DNA from 2 places in the Pseudomonas sp. NPDC089401 genome. Region 1 is predicted to be linked to the other one. Evidence: riboswitches for the same ligand, from Rfam matches in the RefSeq annotation. Region 1 holds a riboswitch; the other holds the start of a gene.
The links. A riboswitch is a leader RNA that binds a small molecule or an ion and turns the genes downstream of it on or off. The one in region 1 is predicted to bind thiamine pyrophosphate.
Positions count from the first base shown of each region.

Region 1 (3,321 bases):
GCGCTGCTGCCGCCACGCCTTGATACCCCTCGCCCGCATACTCGCCGATCCACTCCCGATACGGGTGCTCGCTCAGGTCGCCAATCTGCTCGGCCAAGGTCCGGCCGATTTCGGCGTAACCGATCACGCACGGCGCCAGGGCCGCATGCAGTTCCAGCAAATCCCCCGCCGCGCCGCAGTCGAGCACATAACGGGTGTAGGCCACGGTCGCCTGGTGCTCCGGCGCCGCCTCGATATCGGCCTGGGACAGCCCCCAGCGCGCGCACAGGCGCAGGTGCAGCTCGGTTTCGTCGAGAATCGCTGCCAACCCGGCCTGGGCGGCGCGGATATCGGCCGGCAGGCGGCTCTTGTAGGCGGCCAGCGCCCAGGCGCGAGCGAACTGGATGAGGAACAGGTAATCCTGGACCAGGTAGGTACGGAACGCTGCTTCCGGCAAGGTGCCCTCGCCCATCTGGCGGACGAAGGCGTGGTCGACGTAGCTGGACCATTGGCCGGCCGTGGCGGCCTTGAGGCGCTCGAAGATATCCATGCTCAAGCCTCCTCGGCGTAGACGGCATCGAAGAAGGCCAGCTCCAGCGCCACGGTGCGGGCGTAGAAGTCGCTGGCCAGTGCGGCTTCCTGAGGGCCGACGCGGTCGAGTTCGGCTTGCAGGAAGGCGACGAAGTCATTGAACGCCGGGTTGTCGTGCAGGGTGATCCATTCTGCGTAGACGAAACTGGCCGGGTAAGGCTTTGGCGCTTTCACCGCCCAATCCAGGTACAGGCCTTCGGCAACGTTAAGCACCGCCAGCGCGGCCGCGTAGGAACGGGTGGCCGCCGCCTCGCGCATGATCGCCTTGAAGCCGGCGGTGGGAGCCGTGTCGGCGGGGGCGCCGCGTTGCTCGGGGCTGACATCCAAAGCCTCGAAGGCACGCAGGAAGTAGGTGTTCTCGTCGCTGCAGATCATCCCGGCGAAGCGGCCGAAACGCAGGCGCGCCTCGAACGTGTCTGCCGTGGCGATGGCGGCGCCCAGCAGGGTCAGAAAGCTGTCCAGGAAGCGATGGTCCTGCACCAGGTAGCGGACCATGATCGGGTCGGCGACCGTGCCGGCGCAGAGTTCGGTGACGAAGCGGTGGCCAACGGCGGCGGACCAGGTTGGCTGGTTCTGCTCGCGCAAGGTCTGGCTGAAACGTTCGGTCATGTTGCTGCCCTCCATAGGGTGACAGCGAGACCGTTGTGGCTGGGCATGGAGCGGCCTCGCAATGAGGCCGGCAAAAAGGCAGGTCGGCAGTCCCATCCCTTCGCCGGCATGATCCGGATCAGGTTCGAAGGGTCACCGCGCTGCTACTGCCAGCGGTTTCTCAGCCCGTTGCCGGGCTCCCCTTGGTGGGCAACAGGTATACAGACCTGAATGGGAATTGTCACCTTCTCCAGCACCGATCCTGGGCCTTCCCCACCCGTTTTCGGGGACTTACACCCGTTCCTTGACACCCCGTTATTTAGCGCGCCTCAGGCGCCACAAGGATTTGTTTAACAAAGCATTACTGAAACATCTGTTGGCACATCCATTGCTCCGGCCGTTCCACCCAGGCACAACGCCATTGATGGCCCCTAGCCATTTAGCCGCGAGCGAGGCACCCGGCAATGAAAACATCTGCCATGACCCACCCCAACCGCCCTGCCTTCACCCTGTCCGCCGTGACCGCGCTGATGCTCAGCCTCGGGCTGATCTCAGCCATGGCCTCTTCCCTCGATGACGTGAGCCAGCCACCGCCGACGGACCCTTCGCACTTCGACGACCAGCCGGCAGACCCCAACCCGGCCCTGCTCAACCTGTTCAACCTGCCCGAGGCCAACGAGGGTTCGCTGGAACTGAAGGACGGGGTGTTCGGCGACCGGTCGACCAACCGTGTCGACAACGTGCTGCCCCCGGCGCTGCAGACCTCACGCAATTACCCTACCAATGGCAAGCCGAGCCCGTTGTTCGGTGCCCAGCCCTTCACCCAGCAATTGCTGCTGTTCGAAGAATTCGGCCCGGAGAAGCTCGACCCCAGCCTGCCGCCTCCGGCGCTGACCTTCCCGGTGCCGACATTGGGCGCCGAACCGGCCCAGGACCCTGACAATGTCGCCCGCAGCGGCCCGAGCGGCAATGCCCTGGAGGCCTTCCTCAAGCAACCGGGGCTTTACCCGTTCCCCACGCAGTACGCCAACACCCTGGACCGCAACCCCTGGAAGGCGCAGATCGAGATGTTCCTGAACCGCAACTCGGTGGGCTCGCCCGCCGAAGGCCGGCCACCAGGAAAGGGCTGGTCGCATCAGCGCTGGAACGAGTTCTATCCCCAGGCCGCGTTCAAGACCGCACAAGCCGGCGCGCGCATCAACCAGGGGCTGCGTGACCGCAAGCAGTTGCACAACTATGCCGTGGGCGAATTCGCCCCGGGCGGGCTGTACTACCAGACCTCTGACATCCCGACCACGCTCGGCACCACCAAGGGCATCGACACCCGCTTCCACCCGAACATGCCGCTGCAGAACCACAAGTCGCTGTGGACCTTCGACGGTACCTTCCCGGCCAAGCTGCTGATGGTGCGCTATGGCCAGCCGGTGCTGATGCGCCACTACAACGCGTTGCCGATCGACCCGGCGGCCAACGCCGGTTTTGGCCTGCACACCATCTCCACCCACGAGCACAACGGCCACTCGCCAGCCGAGAGCGACGGCTTCGCCAACGCCTATTTCTTCCCTGGCCAGTACTACGACTACCGCTGGCCGATCCAACTGGCCGGCTACGACACCATCAACACCCGTGCCGAGGACCCGCGCGCCGCCTTCCCGTGCTCGCCTGGCGAAACCCTGTTCGTCAACGACGCCAACCCAGGCCTGAAAACCTGCGACAACGGCAGCATCAAGATTCGCGGCGACTGGCACGAAACCATGAGCACCCACTGGTTCCACGACCACATGATGGATTTCACGGCGCAGAACGTCTACAAGGGCAACGCCGTGATGATGAACTACTACAGCGCCCTCGACCGCGGTAACGAAGCGCTGCAGGACGGCGTCAACCTGCGCTTCCCCAGCGGCACTGGCATGCCCTGGGGCAACCGTGACTACGACGTCAACTTGCTGATCGCCGACAAGGCCTGGGATCAGAACGGCCAGCTGTGGTTCAACCCGTTCAACACCGACGGCTTCCTCGGTGACCAGATCCTGGTCAACTGGCAGTACCAGCCCAAGCTCAAGGTGCGCGCGCGCAGCTACCGCTTCCGCATCCTCAACGGCTCGGTGTCGCGCTACTTCAAGTTTGCCGTGGTGCGTGAGATCGCCGGCAACGGCGGCGAGT
Region 1 is NZ_JBIVIA010000009.1:238,038-241,358, forward strand. It holds gene tenA (thiaminase II) at 1-535, opposite strand, end outside; gene ACIP21_RS20825 (TenA family protein) at 532-1,179, opposite strand; TPP riboswitch at 1,258-1,372, opposite strand; gene ACIP21_RS20830 (Ig-like domain-containing protein) at 1,623-3,321, shown strand, end outside.

Region 2 (3,321 bases), on a different contig from region 1:
GCCGTAGCGCTGGCCAAACGGCGAGGGGTTGGTGAAGCCCAGGCTGTCGTTGTCGCCCTTCTGGTACTTGGCCACCGCATCGACGGTCGGTGCGTGGCCGGCCTTGCGCTGGCGCAGGGTCTCTTCGGCGGCGACGACCGCGTGATTGGTGGCCAGCAGGTTGAGGTTCTGGCGCCCGGCGGTTTCCACCCAGGCCTTGGCGTCGTTGGGGGTCGGCACCTGCACCGGCAAGGTATGCACCACGCCCTGGATCGAGCTGTACTCACGGTTGGTCAGGGTCACCAGGGCCTCGAAGGCATCCTGCACCTGGCGTTCGGCAATCAGCCGGTTGGCCCGGGCGGTGTCGTAGCTGGCCTGGGACTGCAGCACGTCGGTCTTGTCGGAAAGGCCGACATCGAAGCGTTCGTTGGACTGGTCGAGCTGGCGCTTGAAGGCGGCTTCCTCGGCCTTGGTGGCGGCCAGGTTGTCCTGGGCGCGGAGCACCGAGAAGTAGCTTTGCGCACTTTGCAGGATGAGGTTCTGCTCGGTGGCCGACAGCTCCAGCGCGGCCTGCTCGTTGACCGCCTCGGCGGCCTGCAGCTGGAACCAGCGGTCGGCGCGGAAGATCGGCTGGGCCAGGGTCGCGCTCCAGGCGTTGCCGCTGCGGGTGCTGGTGGCCGAAGGTTGGTCCAGCTTGGTGCGGGTGTTCATCATCTCGGCACCGGCCGACAGGTTCGGCAGCAGGCCGGCGCGGGCCTGGGGCACGACTTCGCGGCGGGCGCCATAATCGGCGCGGGCGGCCGCAAGATCGGCGTTGTTGTCGACCGCTTCCTGGTAGACGCTGACCAGGTCGGTCTTGACCGTGGTGGGCACATCCGCGGCCCAGACCACTGTGTTGGACGCACAAGACACGGCAATCGCCAGTGAGAGTTTGCGCAGCATAGGGGCAATCCTTGTACGAAGAATAATTACTGAACTGTTGAGTATTGTTCGGTGCGCCAGTGTAGTGCCACGCGCCCTCCGGCAACAATCGCCATGTGTGCCTTTCATCATGCCGCGTTCTAGCCGCTTGGCTTTGCCGACCACTCCAGTCTAGACTGCGCATGTTCTTGTCGGGGTGCCTTGAAGCAAAGGCTGAGATCGCAGAGGTGCGGATCCCGTTGAACCTGATCAGGTTAACGCCTGCGTAGGGAACAAGATTGCTCGCCTTCCCGGGGAGCCTCTTGTGCCAGGTCCGGGAATGTCGCAGCTGCATGCAGCTTCAGGCACCCCCGTCTCCGGCACTGCACCCGTCAAGGGGTGCGTCCATGCCTTTCAGGTTCTCCCCCGACATTCCGCCCGCTTGGAAGCCGTCTGGAGAGCCTGTGATGACCAAACAAGAAAAATCGATCAACCTCAGCGAATCGGCACAAGTCGATCAGCAGTCCGTGCAACCCTTCCCGCGTTCGCGCAAGGTCCATGTCGAAGGCTCGCGCCCGGACATCCGCGTGCCCATGCGCGAAATCAGCCTGCACGACACCCCCACCGACTTCGGCGGCGAAAGCAACGCCCCGGTGCTGGTGTACGACACCTCTGGCCCGTACACCGACCCTGAGGTCATCATCGACGTGCGCAAGGGCCTGGCCGACGTGCGCGGCAACTGGCTCGACGCCCGTGGCGACACCGAGCGCCTCGGTGGCCTGAGCTCGGACTTCGGCCAGCAGCGCTTGCACGATGCCGAGCTCGCCAAGCTGCGCTTCGCCCACGTGCGCAACCCGCGCCGGGCCAAGGCCGGCGCCAACGTCACGCAGATGCACTACGCGCGCCAGGGCATCATCACCGCCGAGATGGAATACGTCGCCATCCGCGAGAACATGAAGCTGCAGGAGGCCCGCGCCGCCGGCCTGCTGGCGCAGCAGCACGCCGGCCACAGCTTTGGCGCCAGCATCCCGAAAGAAATCACCGCCGAGTTCGTGCGCGAGGAAATCGCCCGCGGCCGCGCGATCATCCCGGCCAACATCAACCACCCGGAACTGGAGCCGATGATCATCGGCCGCAACTTCCTGGTGAAGATCAACGGCAACATCGGCAACAGCGCCCTGGGTTCCTCGATCGAGGAAGAAGTGGCCAAGCTGACCTGGGGCATCCGCTGGGGCTCGGACACGGTCATGGACCTGTCCACCGGCAAGCACATCCACGAAACCCGCGAGTGGATCATCCGCAACTCGCCGGTGCCGATCGGTACCGTGCCGATTTACCAGGCCCTGGAGAAAGTCGGCGGCGTCGCCGAGGACCTGACCTGGGAGCTGTTCCGCGACACCCTGATCGAACAGGCCGAGCAGGGCGTGGACTATTTCACCATCCACGCCGGCGTGCTGCTGCGCTACGTGCCACTGACCGCCAAGCGGGTCACCGGCATCGTCAGCCGCGGCGGTTCGATCATGGCCAAGTGGTGCCTGGCGCACCACAAGGAGAACTTCCTGTACACGCACTTCGACGAGATCTGCGAAATCATGAAGGCCTACGACGTCAGCTTCTCGCTGGGTGACGGCCTGCGCCCGGGCTCGATCGCCGATGCCAACGACGCCGCCCAGTTCGGTGAGCTGGAAACCCTCGGCGAGCTGACCAAGATCGCCTGGAAGCATGACGTGCAGTGCATGATCGAAGGCCCCGGCCACGTGCCGATGCAGCTGATCAAGGAGAACATGGACAAGCAGCTGGAGTGCTGCGACGAGGCGCCGTTCTACACCCTCGGGCCGCTGACCACCGACATCGCCCCGGGCTATGACCACATTACCTCGGGCATCGGCGCGGCGATGATCGGCTGGTTCGGCTGCGCCATGCTCTGCTACGTCACGCCCAAGGAGCACCTGGGCCTGCCGAACAAGGATGACGTCAAGACCGGCATCATCACCTACAAGATCGCCGCGCATGCCGCGGACCTCGCCAAAGGCCACCCGGGCGCGCAGATCCGTGACAACGCGCTGTCCAAGGCGCGCTTCGAATTCCGCTGGGAGGACCAGTTCAACCTGGGCCTGGACCCGGACACCGCGCGGGCCTTCCACGACGAGACGCTGCCGAAGGAATCGGCCAAGGTCGCGCACTTCTGCTCGATGTGCGGGCCGAAGTTCTGCTCGATGAAGATCACCCAGGAAGTGCGCGAATATGCCGCCAAGATCGAAACCGTGGACGTGACGGTCGAGCAGGGCATGCGCGAGCAATCCGAACGCTTCCGCCAGGAAGGCAGCCAGCTGTACCACAAAGTCTAACTGCAAGGCTGACCTTTGTAGGAGCGGCCTTGTGTCGCGAAAGGGCTGCGAAGCGGCCCCAGGTTTTCAGCTTCGCTGCTGAAAATGCAGGGGC
Region 2 is NZ_JBIVIA010000004.1:159,923-163,243, reverse strand. It holds gene ACIP21_RS11250 (TolC family outer membrane protein) at 1-921, opposite strand, end outside; TPP riboswitch at 1,083-1,189, shown strand; gene thiC (phosphomethylpyrimidine synthase ThiC) at 1,347-3,227, shown strand.
Region 2: linked by a shared signal. The riboswitch ahead of thiC (phosphomethylpyrimidine synthase ThiC) and the one ahead of ACIP21_RS20825 (TenA family protein) in region 1 are both predicted to bind thiamine pyrophosphate.